DNA from 3 places in the Streptomyces sp. NPDC001508 genome. Region 1 is predicted to be linked to each of the others. Evidence: predicted binding sites of a transcription regulator. Region 1 holds the regulator's gene; each other region holds the start of a gene.

Region 1 (4,819 bases):
CCGCCGGCGCCGCGCGGCGTCCCGCAGATCGAGGTCTCCTTCGACATCGACGCCAACGGCATCATGCATGTCACGGCGAAGGACCTCGGCACCGGCAAGGAGCAGAAGATGACCGTCACCGGCGGCTCCTCGCTGCCGAAGGACGAGGTCGACCGCATGCGCGAGGAGGCCGAGCGCTACGCGGAGGAGGACCACAAGCGCCGCGAGGCCGCCGAGACCCGCAACCAGGGCGAGCAGCTGGTCTACCAGACGGAGAAGTTCCTCAAGGACAACGAGGACAAGGTCCCGGGCGAGATCAAGACCGAGGTCGAGGCCGCCGTCGCCGAGCTGAAGGAGAAGCTCAAGGGCGATGCCGCCGACGCCGACAACACGGCCGAGATCCGCAGCGCCACGGAGAAGGTCGCGGCCGTCTCCCAGAAGCTGGGCCAGGCCATGTACGCCGACGCCCAGAGCGGGCAGGCCGCCGCCGGCGACCCGGGTGCGGCCGGGGCCAAGGCCGACGACGATGTCGTCGACGCCGAGATCGTGGACGACGAGCGCAAGGACGGTGCCGCGTGACGGAGGAGACCCCGGGCTTCGACGAGAAGCCCGACGTCCCCTCAGGCGCCACCCCCGAAGACGCCGAGCCGCAGGCCGCCTCTCCCTCTCCGGAGGAGGCGGCGGCCCCGGCAGGGGACGAGAATCAGAAGGCCGGCCTGGTGGCCCAGCTGGACCAGGTCCGTATGGCGCTGGGCGAACGCACGACGGACCTCCAGCGCCTCCAGGCCGAGTACCAGAACTACCGCCGCCGCGTCGAGCGCGACCGGGTCGCGGTCCGGGAGATCGCCATCGCGAACCTCCTGACCGAACTCCTGCCCGTGCTCGACGACATCGGCCGCGCCCGGGAACACGGCGAACTCGTCGGCGGTTTCAAGTCCGTGGCCGAGTCGCTGGAGACCGTCGCGGCGAAGCTGGGACTGCAGCAGTTCGGCAAGGAGGGCGAGCCCTTCGACCCGACGATCCACGAGGCCCTGATGCACTCGTACGCGCCGGATGTCAGCGAGACGACGTGCGTGGCGATTCTGCAGCCCGGGTATCGGATCGGCGAGCGCACCATCCGCCCCGCGCGGGTGGCCGTGGCCGAACCCCAGCCAGGGGCGCAGCCGGCCAAGGCGGAGGGCGGCGACGAGAGTGCGGCGGGCGGCTCCGGCGGCTCCGGCGGCTCGGCCGGCTCCGCTGACGACAAGGAGAACGGTGGCCCGGAGGAGGGCTGACGTAAGCATCGAGCGGAAGGAGGGACGTCGGGGATGAGCACCAAGGACTTCATCGAGAAGGACTACTACAAGGTCCTCGGCGTCCCCAAGGACGCCACCGAGGCGGAGATCAAGAAGGCGTACCGCAAGCTCGCCCGCGAGTACCACCCGGACGCCAACAAGGGCAACGCCAAGGCGGAGGAGCGCTTCAAGGAGATCTCCGAGGCGAACGACATCCTCGGTGACCCCAAGAAGCGCAAGGAGTACGACGAGGCGCGCACCCTCTTCGGCAACGGCGGCTACCGCCCGGGGCCGGGCGCGGGCGGCGGCAACTTCAACTTCGACCTCGGTGACCTCTTCGGGGGCAACGCCCAGGGCGGGGGCGGCTTCGGCGGCGGCATCGGCGACGTCTTCGGGGGCCTGTTCAACCGGGGCGGCACGGGCACCACACGTACCCAGCCGCGGCGCGGCCAGGACATCGAGTCCGAGGTCACGCTGAGCTTCACGGAGGCCATCGAGGGCGCCACGGTGCCGCTGAGGATGTCCTCGCAGTCCCCGTGCAAGGCATGCTCCGGCACCGGCGACAAGAACGGCACACCGCGCGTGTGCCCGACCTGTGTCGGCACCGGGCAGGTGGCGCGTGGTTCGGGCGGCGGCTTCTCGCTGACCGACCCCTGCCCCGACTGCAAGGGCCGCGGTCTGATCGCCGAGCACCCCTGCCTCGAGTGCAAGGGCAGCGGCCGGGCCAAGTCGTCCCGGACCATGCAGGTCCGCATCCCCGCGGGGGTGACGGACGGGCAGCGGATCCGGCTGCGCGGCAAGGGCGCACCCGGTGAGCGGGGCGGCCCGGCGGGCGACCTGTACGTGGTCGTGCATGTCGGCGAGCATCCGGTGTTCGGCCGCAAGGGCGACAACCTCACGGTGACCGTCCCGGTCACGTTCGCCGAGGCGGCCCTCGGCGGCGAGGTCCGGGTGCCGACCCTGGGTGGTCCCGCCGTCACGCTGAAGCTGCCGCCGGGCACGCCCAACGGCCGCACCATGCGGGCCCGCGGCAAGGGCGCGGTCCGTAAGGACGGCACCCGCGGGGACCTGCTGGTCACCGTCGAGGTGAGTGTTCCCAAGGACCTGGCGGGGAAGGCTCGTGACGCGCTGGAGGCGTATCGCGAGGCGACCGTGGGCGAGGATCCGCGGGCGGAGCTGTTCGAGGCCGCGAAGGGAGCTTGAGGGTGATGGACGGCCGTCGACGTAACCCGTATGAACTGACCGAGGAGACCCCGGTCTACGTCATCTCGGTGGCGGCCCAGCTCTCCGGACTCCACCCGCAGACGCTGCGCCAGTACGACCGGCTCGGCCTGGTCTCCCCGGACCGCACCGCGGGACGGGGCCGCCGTTACTCGGCCCGTGACATCGAACTGCTCCGTCAGGTGCAGCAGTTGTCGCAGGACGAGGGCATCAACCTGGCCGGTATCAAGCGCATCATCGAGTTGGAGAACCAGGTCGCCGCGCTCCAGTCCCGTGTCGCGGAACTGGAGGGGGCCCTGGACGGCGCGGCGGCGGCCATGCGGCAGCGTGAGGCCGCCGTGCACGCCTCCTACCGCCGGGATCTGGTGCCGTATCAGGAGGTCCAGCAGACCAGTGCGCTCGTGGTGTGGCGGCCGAAGCGACAGCAGAACGACTGACGGCCTTCACCTCAACTCGCCGGCTGTGGCGTTCTGCACGCGACGGGGGACTCCGGCGACGCGAGCCCGGCCAAGGGCAACGACATCACCGTGGGTCTGCTGCTGCCGGAGACGGCGAACACGCGGTACGAGAAGTTCGATCGCCCCATCAGCAAGGAGAAGCTCGCCTCGCTGACCAAGCGGCAGAGCAGGGTCGAGTACGCCGACGCCGGGGCGGACGCGGCGAAGCAGGCCGGGCAGACGCAGAAGATGATCGACGACAGGGTCGATGTCATCCTGCTGGACGCGGTCGACTCGCATGCCATCGTGGGCCAGGTGAAGAAGGCCAAGGGGGCGGGCATCCCGGTCATCGCGTACGACCGGCTGACCGAGGGGCCGATCGACGCGTACATCTCCTTCGGCAACGGACTCGTCGGTGAGGCGCAGGGGCGGTCGCTGCCGGAGGCGCTGGGCACCGCCATCGACTCCTCCGACAAGGTCGTCATGATGAACGGCTCGCCGACCGACCCCGACGCGAAGCAGTTCGAGCAGGGCGCGCCGGCCGAGCTGAACGGCAGGGTGACGGCCGCGGCGTCCTTCGACACGAAGGACTGGAAGCCGGAGAACGCCGAGGCCACCATGGTTCGCGCGATCGACGGCATCGGCAAGGACAACATCGCGGCCGTCCACTCCGCCAACGACGGCATGGCGGGCGGCGTCATCGAGGCGCTCCGGACCGCAGGGGTGGTCGAGCTGCCGCCGGTCACCGGGCAGGACGCGGAACTCTCGGCGGTGCGGCGGATCGTCGTCGGCGAGCAGTACATGAGCGTCTGCAAGCCCTACCCGGACGAGGCCCGATCGGCCGCCGAGATGGCGGTCGCGAAGGTCCAGGGCGAGGACATCCAGTTCGACGCGCTCACCCGCGACACGGTGGACAGCCCCACCAAGGGCATCCCGGCCCAGCTGGTCCAGGTGAGCGCGATGACCGAGAACGACATCGCCGACACGGTCGTCGCGGACGGCATCTAAGGGATCTCCGACATCTGCACCCCCACGTTCAAGACGGCCTGCGACACCCTCGGCCTGAAGTAGCACCAACGGCGGCGTCGGCCTCGGGGCAGGTCAAGTTCAAGGGCCCTGGGGACAGTTGAGGCGTTCCTGCGGGGCACCGCGGGCGTGTTGTGGGCCGCCCGGGGGCATGGGGAGTTGCCTTGCGGGAGCGGGCGCGTGGGATGCCCTCGCGGTCCGCGCGGACGGCCGTCGCCGTCGCCCCGGGGGAGCGCGGCGCTCGCCCTGGCACGTCCCCGGCAGCCGTCGTGGCGCCGCCCGGCCGGGGGCGAGATTCAGCCTCCCTGGGACCGGGCGAGTCCACGGTGTCCGGGGTGCTTTGCTCGGGCAACTCCCGCTGTGTGGCCCGTAGCCGGTTGTCGGGCGGTGGGCTGCGGGGTGGTCCGTCCATTGGGGGTGAATGGCATGGGGGATCGGTCAATGTGGGAGTGACCGGGTGAGTACGGGGCGTGAGGGGTGATCGCTCAGGGAGTTTTCGCAGGTGGTCGGGGTGTTGGGGGTGCGGTTCAGAGGGGTGGGGAGGGGGTCCGGGGGCCCTGGGAGGAAGCGGGAGATACCGGTGTCTTTCCCCGCGTGCGGCAGAAAGAGCCGTGTTGCGGAGCCGGTCGGCGCCACGCATAGTTGCGCTGCGGAAGTGGCAGCAACCGGGGGTGGAATGGGCGATGGCCGGGCGCGGAACGGAGGAGCATCCACATGGTGCCGACCGCCTGTGCGAAGCCGGGGATCGCGTGTATTCCCGGGCCGTACGGCGCGGCCGTGTGCCGCGCGCGGAGGCCGGGCCGGTGCCCTGCCTGCTGGAACTCGCCCTGCTGCACCCGGACCCGGACGACATGGACTGGCTGGTGCCGACCTCGCCGCAGG
Region 2 (4,819 bases), on a different contig from region 1:
GGAGGTCCTCGACCACATGACGGCGCACGCCGCGACCGCCCAGCGCACCGAGAAGATCCTGCGGGACTACCGCGAGAACCTCTGAGCCGGCCGGGGGGGGGCCGCGCCGCCGCCCGGTCCGAGGGGCCCGCGCCGCCGCCCGGTCGGGCGACCGGCCTCACGGAAGGCAGCCCCGCGGGTCCGCCCCGTACGGGCGCCGTGAACGGGTGCGCTTCCTAGTCCCGCCCTAGGTTTCAGCCGTACGTCGTCCCTTGCAGCCAGGACCCAGCCGGGACCCCCGGCAGCTGGCGCGGGCCGAGCGCCGGGGCCGGGAGCGCCTGGGAAGTCGGCGGAACCCGGCGGGCTAGGCGGCGCCGCCCTTGGTGTCGCGTTCGTCGTCGACGATCTCCGCGTCGACCACGTCCTCCTCGTCCGCCGGACCGGTGCGGCCCGTGCTCTGCGTGCTCTCCGTGTGGGTCTGCTGCCCGGCCTGCGCGTACATCGACTGGCCCATCCGCTGGCTGACCGAGGCCAGTTTGTCCACCGCGGCGCGCAGGGCGGCCGTGTCGGCGTTCTGTTCCAGCAGGGCCTTCAGCTCCGCCGTCGCCGTCTCCACCTCCCCCCTGGTGTCGGCGGGCACCCGGTCCTGGTTGTCCCGGATGAACTTCTCCGTCTGGTAGACGAGTTGTTCGGCCTGGTTGCGGGTCTCGGCGGCCTCGCGGCGCCTGCGGTCCTCCTCGGCGTACTGCTCGGCCTCCCGCATCATGCGGTCGATGTCGTCCTTGGGCAGGGCGGAGCCGCCGGTCACGGTCATCTTCTGCTCGCGTCCGGTGGCCAGGTCCTTCGCCGACACATGCATGATGCCGTTGGCGTCGATGTCGAAGGCCACCTCGATCTGCGGCACTCCGCGCGGGGCGGGCGGCAGTCCGGTCAGGTCGAAGACACCCAGCTTCTTGTTGTACGCGGCGATCTCCCGCTCGCCCTGGTAGACCTGGATGCCCACCGAGGGCTGGTTGTCGGCGGCCGTCGTGAAGATCTCCGAACGGCGCGTCGGGATGGTCGTGTTGCGTTCGATGAGCTTCGTCATGATGCCGCCCTTGGTCTCGATGCCGAGGGACAGCGGGGTCACGTCCAGCAGGAGCACGTCCTTGACGTCGCCGCGGATCACCCCGGCCTGGAGGGCGGCGCCGACCGCCACCACCTCGTCGGGGTTGACGCCCTTGTGCGGGTCCTTGCCGGTGAGTTCCCTGACCAGGTCCGTGACGGCGGGCATCCGGGTGGAGCCGCCGACCAGGATGACGTGGTGGATGGCGGAGAGCTTCACCCCGGCGTCCTTGACCGCCTGGTGGAAGGGGGTCTTGCAGCGGTCGAGCAGATCGGCGGTGAGTTCCTGGAACTGGGCGCGGGTCAGCTTCTCCTCCAGGTGCAGCGGGCCCGCGGCGGACGCCGTGATGTACGGCAGGTTGATGCTGGTCTCGGAGGAGGACGACAGTTCGATCTTGGCCTTCTCGGCGCCCTCACGCAGCCGTTGCAACGCCATCTTGTCGGCCGCGAGATCGATGCCGTTCTGCGCCTTGAACTTCTTGACCAGGTACTCGACGATCCGCTGGTCCCAGTCGTCGCCGCCGAGTTGGGTGTCCCCGTTGGTGGCCTTCACCTCGATGACGCCGTCGCCGATCTCCAGGAGGGAGACGTCGAAGGTGCCGCCGCCGAGGTCGAAGACGAGGACGGTCTGCTCCTCGCCGCGGTCGAGGCCGTAGGCGAGGGCGGCGGCCGTCGGCTCGTTGATGATCCGCAGCACCTTCAGGCCGGCGATCTCCCCGGCCTCCTTGGTCGCCTGCCGCTGTGCGTCGTCGAAGTACGCCGGCACGGTGATCACCGCGTCCGTGACGTCCTCGCCGAGATAGGACTCGGCGTCCCGCTTCAGCTTCTGCAGCACCCGCGCCGACAGCTCCTGGGCCCGGTAGCGGGTGCCGTCGACGGAGCCGCTGTCCGGGAAGCGCCAGCCAGCGTCGCCCATGTGCCGCTTCACGGAGCGCGCGGTGCGCTCCACGTTCGTCACGGCCTGCCGTTTGGCGACCTCGCCGACCAGCACCTCGCCGTTCTTGGCGAACGCCACGACCGACGGTGTGGTCCTCGCCCCCTCGGCGTTGGCCACGACGGTGGGCTCACCGCCTTCCAGGACGGCCACCACCGAGTTCGTCGTACCGAGATCGATTCCGACCGCGCGTGCCATCTCCGTCCCCTTCCGCCCGGGCGTGCCCCGAATCCAGCACAAAACTTGAGTGCGCTGTTGTCAATGCCGGGTACCCCGGAAACGGGCGGTGCCGCGCCCCCGGGTGGGGACGCGGCACCGTGGCACGCCGTGGGTCAGGCGAGCTTCGCCGACAGCGTGATGGTCGTGCCGGCCAGCGCCTGGCTGACGGGGCAGTTCTTCTTGGCGTCCTCGGCGGCGGCGACGAAGGCGTCGTTGTCGAGACCGGGGACCGTGCCCTCGACGGTCAGGTGGATGCCGGTGATGCCCTCACCCGGCTGGAAGGTCACATCCGCCGAGGTGAGGAGCTTGGTGGGCGGGGTGCCGGCGCCGGCCAGGCCGTGCGACAGCGCCATGGAGAAGCAGCTGGAGTGGGCGGCGGCGATCAGCTCCTCCGGGCTGGTCCTGCCGTTCGCCTGCTCGGCGCGCGACGGCCACGACACCGGCTGCTCGCCGATGCCGGAGGAGTCGAAGGTGACGACGCCGTTGCCCTCAAGCAGGTTGCCTTCCCAGACGGTGTGTGCGGTGCGTGTGGTAGCCACGGTTGTTCCTTTCGCGTGTGGTCCTGGTGAGGGGCGCCCCCTTCCCGGCGCGGGCCGGGGGAGAGTTCCGGTCCCATCCGATCACATTCACGCCCGACGCACGTCGAAGACCCTGCCACACAAGATGAACACCGACCGGCGACCTCGACTCTCCGCGCTCACCGACCGGTTCAGGGACGGGGATGATCCCCGGCGCGGGCTGCCCGGAGGGCTCGTGCCCCGGCAGCCCCGGCGTTGCTGTTGGGGAGCGGTGCCCGGGTGGGCCGGGTCCCCGGCGCGGACTACCCGGATGCCGCGCCCCCGGCAGCCCCGGGGTGGGGGCAGCGTCCGGGTAGGTCGGGTCCCGGCCCGCCATCCGGACGCCTCGTGCCCGGCAGCCCCCGGCGTCGATGGTGGGGCCGTGTCCGGGTGGGGGCGGATGGTGTGGTGGGGCGCGGGGGTCAGGCGGCTTTTCGGTCGGACTCTGCCGTGGGGAGGGGGACCTGGGGGCCGTTGGACTCGTGCAGCCAGCGGCGCAGCACCTGGTGGAGGCGTTCCGCGCCGACCAGGGCGCGACCGTCGCCGGCCGGCGCGGACAGCGCGAGGGGCGACAGCAGGAACGGCCGGGCCTGGGCGCCGCCGAGCCCGCCGTGCGAGCCGATCTGCTCCTCGAAGGCGAGGACTTCGCCGTCGGCCGGATCATACGCGGAGTTGACCATGATGTCGGCGGTGTGCGGAAAGCCGTGGGTGCGCCGCACGGCGTCCGCGGCGCCGGGCCCGAACCGGGCGAGCGGGCCGGGCTCCTCGTCGAGCCGGTCGAGCGGGATCTGCGCACCGTACGCGCCGAGGACCACCCCGCCGTGCTCCGCGCTGCGCACCAGCAGGAAGCCGATGCCCGGGTGGTTGGCGAGCGTGCCGAGCAGGGCGGGGTGGCGGGCGTCGATCTCCTCCTTGGTCATGCGGTGCGGCACGTCCGGGAAGGAGACCAGGCCGAGGTTGCCGGAGGCGAGCACGATCGGCTCGGAGCGGCGGCGCGCGGGCCCGTGCCGCTCGCCGCCCTCCTCGACCGGCCGGCGCAGGGCCGCACGCACGGCCGCGCGCGCCTCCGCGCCGCTGTGGGTATGTTCCGCGCGGCGCGGCACGTGCAGCCCGCACCCGGCCCGGACCAGATCGCCGAGGGTGAGGCCGTAGCGGGCGCGGAAGGTCTCGCCGGGGCTCTGGCCGTGGTCGGACAGGACGACGATCCGGTAGGGGCGCGGCGCGTGCTCGGCGACCTTCGCGATCAGCGCGAGCGAGCGGTCCAGGCGGTGCAGCACCTTCGCGGCGTCCTGGCTGTGCGGCCCGGAGTGGTGGGCCACCTCGTCGTAGGCGACCAGGTCGGCGTAGACGGCGGTGCGGCCGACGAGCATGTCGCCCACTACCGCGGCGACCACGACGTCCCGCTCGACCACGGTGGCGAAGGCGCGCACGAACGGGTACAGCCCGCCGCGTCCCACGCGTGGCCGCTGCTTGCGGATCCGGGCCCGGGTGGACTGGCCGATCTCGCGGCCGACCTCCGCGCCGAAGGACAGCGCGGTGCGTACGGCGTTGGCCGGGTCGGAGAAGTAGGCGAAGTAACCGGCCCGGGAGCGGTTCTCCCGGCCGCGGCGGCGGGCCGCGATGGACAGCACCAGGGCCTGTTCGTCGGCGCCGCCGCTGAACAGGTTGCCGCGGCTCGCGCCGTCCACGCCGAGCAGTCCGCGGTCGCCGGTGCGTTCGACGGCGCGCCGCTGGAGTTCGGCGGCGCTGGTCGGCCGGTTGCAGACCACCACCTCGCCGTGGTCCTTCTCGTACCAGCGGAAGGCGGGGACGTCGAAGGTACTGCCGTGCAGGATGCCGAGCTGGCTGGCGCCGGTCTGGCTGGACCAGTCGGTGTGCCAGGGGGTGAGCCGGTGGGTGGGGGCCTGCCCGTCGCCCGCGCCCAGCCAGCGGCCGACGGTCGGCATCAGCCCGTTGCCCACGGCCGCGGTCAGCACGTCGTGGCCGACGCCGTCGAGCTGTACGAAGACGGTGCCGGGACTCGCCG
Region 3 (4,819 bases), on a different contig from region 1:
ACCCTCCGCGCGCAGCCGGGCCGCGATGGCGTCGACGATCGTCTGGTCGTCCTCGACGACCAGGACCCGGCGCTGAGCGCCCGGGCTGGCCGCCGACGTGCCGTTGTGGGAGGTGTGTGTCTGCTCCATCGCCCGCCCCTGAAGTGTGCTTTCCGGAATCCGTGGGGTGATCCCATGATCTGCGATTGACGCTTGAATGATCCGCGTCAGGGAAGCACACTACGGCGACAGACCGTGCCGTCGCTATCCAGGTCGTACGGCGAGGTGCACGACGTCCGGGACGCCCCGGGCAACCGGGATCTCTTCGGTACGCACCTGCTGGAACCCGGCATTCCACAAGGTTCCTTCAAATTCCGGAGAGGGCTGCGCCGACCACACGGCGAGCACCCCGCCGGGCCTCAACACCCGTGCGCAGTCCGCCAGTCCCGCCGGTGCGTAGAGGCCGCCGTTGCCCTCGGTGACCGTCCAGCCCGGCCCGTTGTCGATGTCGAGGCACAGCGCGTCGAACATGGTGGACGTCTCATGGACGTACGCCACCAGGTCCGTCTCCACGATGTGGGTGCGCGGGTCGGCCAGGGCCGCGGCGGACATCTCGGCGAGCGGTCCACCGCGATGCCAGTCGACGACCGCGGGTTCCCGTTCGACGACCGTGATCCGCCCCCAGCGGGGATTCGCCGCGGCGTGTGCGAGCGAGAACCCGACTCCCAGACCGCCGATCAGCACCTCCGGCGCCGGGCGGTCGTCCAGGGCGCCGAGCGCGGCGTCCACCAGCAGCCGCTCCGAGCGCCCGTCCGAGGTGTCCATCAGGAAGCAGCCGTTGGCGATGATCTGCAGCAGCGCGCCGTGCCGGCGCAGCACCACCTCGCCGTAGGGGCCCTCGCGGCGGTCCAGGACTTCGGGAATGGCGTACGCGGCGGTCATGACCCCATCCTGCCCGACGCCCGGGGCCGGTCCGGCGGCCCGGCGGCCCGGCCCCGGTCACGGCAGCGGCGGCGCGCCTCACCCGAACGAGCGGTGCGCCGTGGCCGCGCTGCCCGTACGGCGGCGCCGGTTCCTCAGAGCATTCTGTGAATCCGGTCCCGGGTGGCGTCGGTCATAGACAGCGGCTCGCGTGGCGCGAAGGGTGGGGCCGAGCGGAAGGAGCGCCTGACGGTGGAACGGACCGCGGCGGCCGCGACCACGGCCCCGCCCACGGAGCTGCTGGACGGGATGCCGCGTCAGCGGGGCCCGGCGCCGTCGGCGGCACCGCCCGTCGCACGGACGCGGTGCGCGCCGCGCCTGTGGCGGCTGCTGCCCACGCCCACCGGTACGCCGTTCACCTTCGCCTACGCGGCCCTGCTCGCCATGACCTCGCTGGTCGCCTCGTTCGCCGACCCGTCCCTCGTGCACGCCCTCCAGCAGGGATCGAGCACGGACGTGGCCCATCTGGTCGGCGCGCCCGGCGCGGTGCTGGTGGCGAGCGCGCTGTGGATCGCCGGCGGGGTCGCCTCGCCGTACGTGCTCGGCTTCCTGCTGGTCCTCACCGCGCTGGAGCGGCGCGTCGGCGCCCTGCGCGCGGCCGGCGTCTTCCTGCTCGGACATCTGCCGGCCACGCTGGCGACCGAGGTGCCCGTGGGGCTCGCCGTGCTCACCGGGTATCTGCCGGTCACCTCGCTGCACCGCCTCGACTACGGCATCAGCTTCGGCGTGGCCGCCGTCACCGGCGCGCTGGCCGGGCTCGTCGGCCCCTGGCCGCGCTGGATGCTGCTCGGCCTGTTCGGCGGGATGGTCGCCGCGGACCTGATCGAGTACGCGGACCCGATGACCGACTGGGGCCATCTCGCTGCGCTGGCCATCGGCGTGGGGATCTGGCCGCTGGTACGTCGCTGGGACCGCACCCTCGCGCCGGCCGCCCCCGGCGGCTGAGCCGCCGTCCGGCCCGGGGCGGTCGGTCGCCGTGGTGGGGGTGGGTCGGTGGCCGGGTGTGGGTTTGGTGTGGTTGCTCGCGCAGTTCCCCGCGGAGGCCGTCCGGCCCGGGGCGGTTGGGGGCCGTGGTGCGGTAGGCCGGTCGGCCGGGTGCGGGTTGGTTGTGGTTGCTCGCGCGGTTCCTCGCGCCCCTTTGGGGCGCTGTGTCGGCGGGCATGGTGCCGGGCTCGGGGTGGTTGGGCGCCGTGGTGTGGTAGGCCGGTCGGCCGGGTGCGGGTTGGTTGTGGTTGCTCGCGCGGTTCCTCGCGCCCCTTGGGGCGCTGTGCCGACGGGCATGCTGCCTGGCTCAGGGTCGTTGGGCGTCGTGGTGGGGTGGGTCGGTGGCCGGGTGCGGGTTGGTTGTGGTTGCTCGCGCGGTTCCTCGCGCCCCTTTGGGGCGCTGTGTCGGCGGGCATGGTGCTTGGTCCGGGTGCCTCGCGGTCCTTTGGGGGGCGGGGTTTGGTGATCGCTCAGAGCGAACGGGGGTGGGGAACAATCGGGGGCTCATGTGCATTGAGTCGGCATAGCTCAACTTGACTGCCGAAGGGGAGATCATGGCTGCTGAGTCCGCGGCGTTCACAACGCTCACCCTGCCCGTGCTGCCGCTCGACGACGAGGTCGTGCTGCCCGGGATGGTGGTTCCGCTGGACCTCAACGACACCGACGTACGCGCCGCGGTGGAGGCCGCCCAGGCCGCCGCGCGCGCGGAACCCGGCAAGCCCAGGGTCCTGCTGGTCCCGCGCATCGACGGAACGTACGCGAGCACCGGTGTGCTCGGCACCGTCGAGCAGGTGGGCCGGCTGGCCGACGGCGACCCCGGCGCGCTGATCCGCGGCCGGAGCCGGGTGCGGATCGGCGCCGGAACCACCGGGCCGGGTGCGGCGCTGTGGGTCGAGGGGACCCGGGTCGACGAGCAGGTGGCGGAGCCGCTGCCGGGCCACGTCGCCGAACTCGTCAAGGAGTACAAGGCCCTCGCCACCGCCTGGCTGCGCAAGCGCGGCGCATGGCAGGTCGTTGACCGCGTGCAGGCCATCGACGACGTCTCCGCGCTCGCCGACAACTCCGGTTACTCGCCGTTCCTGACCACCGAACAGAAGATCGAACTGCTGGAGACCGGCGACCCGGTGGCCCGGCTCCGGCTGGCCACCCAGCAGCTGCGCGACCACCTCGCCGAGCAGGACGTGGCCGAGACCATCGCCAAGGACGTCCAGGAGGGCGTCGACAAGCAGCAGCGCGAGTTCCTGCTCCGCCGCCAGCTGGAGGCGGTCCGCAAGGAACTGCGGGAGTTGAACGGCGAGAACAAGGATTCCGCTGAGGAGTCGGACGACTACCGCGCCCGTGTCGAGGCCGCCGACCTGCCGGAGAAGGTCCGCGAGGCCGCCCTCAAGGAGGTCGACAAGCTGGAGCGGTCCAGCGACCAGTCCCCGGAGGGCTCCTGGATCCGCACCTGGCTCGACACCGTCCTGGAACTGCCGTGGAACGAGCGAACCGAGGACGTCTACGACATCCAGGGCGCCAAAGCGGTTCTGGACGCCGAGCACGCGGGCCTCGAGGACGTGAAGGAGCGCATCACCGAGTACCTGGCGGTGCGCAAGCGCCGTTCCGACCGGGGTCTGGGCGTGATCGGCGGCCGGCCCGACCAAGGGGCGGCGCGGAGCGCCTCGGTTGAGGGCGGTGGAGGGCGACGGGGGGGCGGCGCCGTGCTCGCGCTCGTCGGGCCGCCCGGCGTGGGCAAGACGAGCCTGGGCGAGTCCGTGGCGCACGCGATGGGCCGCAAGTTCGTCCGCGTCGCCCTCGGCGGCGTCCGGGACGAGGCCGAGATCCGCGGCCACCGGCGCACCTACGTCGGCGCGCTGCCCGGCCGGATCGTCCGCGCGATCAAGGAGGCCGGGTCGATGAACCCGGTGGTCCTGCTGGACGAGATCGACAAGGTCGGCTCGGACTTCCGCGGCGACCCGGCGGCGGCCCTGCTCGAGGTCCTTGACCCGGCGCAGAACCACACCTTCCGCGACCACTACCTGGAGGTCGAACTCGACCTGAGCGACATCGTCTTCCTGGCGACGGCGAATGTGCTCGAAGCCATCCCGGAGGCCCTGCTCGACCGCATGGAGCTGGTCCGCCTCGACGGCTACACCGAGGACGAGAAGGTCGTCATCGCCCGCGACCACCTGCTTCCGCGCCAGCTGGAACGGGCGGGCCTGGACACGGACGAGGTCACGCTGGACGAGAGCGCCCTGCGCAAGCTGGCCGGCGAGTACACCCGCGAGGCGGGCGTGCGCACCCTGGAGCGGTCCATCGCCCGGCTGCTGCGCAAGGTCGCGGCCCAGCACGAACTGGGCGAGCGGAAGCTGCCGTTCACCATCACGGACGCCGATCTGCGGGCCCTGATCGGCCGGCCGCACCATGTGCCCGATTCCGCCCAGGACCCGGCGGAGCGCCGTACGGCCGTGCCGGGCGTGGCCACCGGCCTCGCGGTCACCGGGGCGGGCGGTGACGTGCTGTTCGTCGAGGCGTCCCTCGCGGACCCGGAGACCGGAGCGGCGGGTCTGACCCTGACCGGGCAGCTGGGCGACGTGATGAAGGAGTCGGCGCAGATCGCGCTGAGCTTCCTGCGCAGTCACGGCGCCGAGCTGGAACTGCCGGTGGCCGATCTGAAGGACCGGGGCGTGCACATCCACTTCCCGGCGGGCGCGGTGCCGAAGGACGGTCCGAGCGCCGGCGTCACCATGACGACGGCCCTGGCCTCGCTGCTGTCCGGCCGGCTGGTGCGCACGGACGTGGCGATGACCGGCGAGGTCTCGCTCACCGGCCGGGTGCTGCCCATCGGCGGTGTGAAGCAGAAGCTGCTCGCCGCGCACCGGGCCGGGGTGACGAC

What was found. Region 1 encodes HspR, which represses chaperone genes until heat shock. Its sites were predicted from a motif close to TTGAGNNNNNNNNNCTCAA; they were not measured.
Region 2: dnaK (molecular chaperone DnaK) is a predicted target of HspR. The motif match lies at 2,261-2,279, and genes of this name have one in related genera.
Region 3: lon (endopeptidase La) is a predicted target of HspR. The motif match lies at 2,458-2,476, and genes of this name have one in related genera.

The regions. Positions count from the first base shown of each region.
Region 1 is NZ_JBEPAP010000008.1:2,947-7,765, forward strand. It holds gene dnaK (molecular chaperone DnaK) at 1-558, shown strand, start outside; gene grpE (nucleotide exchange factor GrpE) at 555-1,253, shown strand; gene dnaJ (molecular chaperone DnaJ) at 1,287-2,456, shown strand; gene ABT245_RS10230 (heat shock protein transcriptional repressor HspR) at 2,462-2,911, shown strand; partial or broken gene ABT245_RS10235 (substrate-binding domain-containing protein) at 2,945-3,982, shown strand; gene ABT245_RS10240 (helix-turn-helix transcriptional regulator) at 4,621-4,819, shown strand, end outside.
Region 2 is NZ_JBEPAP010000045.1:31,208-36,026, forward strand. It holds gene ABT245_RS31485 (Sco1979 family transcriptional regulator) at 1-85, shown strand, start outside; gene dnaK (molecular chaperone DnaK) at 344-2,215, opposite strand; gene ABT245_RS31495 (OsmC family protein) at 2,350-2,775, opposite strand; gene ABT245_RS31500 (alkaline phosphatase family protein) at 3,216-4,819, opposite strand, start outside.
Region 3 is NZ_JBEPAP010000086.1:28,578-33,396, reverse strand. It holds gene ABT245_RS41910 (response regulator transcription factor) at 1-129, opposite strand, end outside; gene ABT245_RS41905 (spermidine synthase family protein) at 244-921, opposite strand; gene ABT245_RS41900 (rhomboid-like protein) at 1,153-1,905, shown strand; gene lon (endopeptidase La) at 2,499-4,819, shown strand, end outside.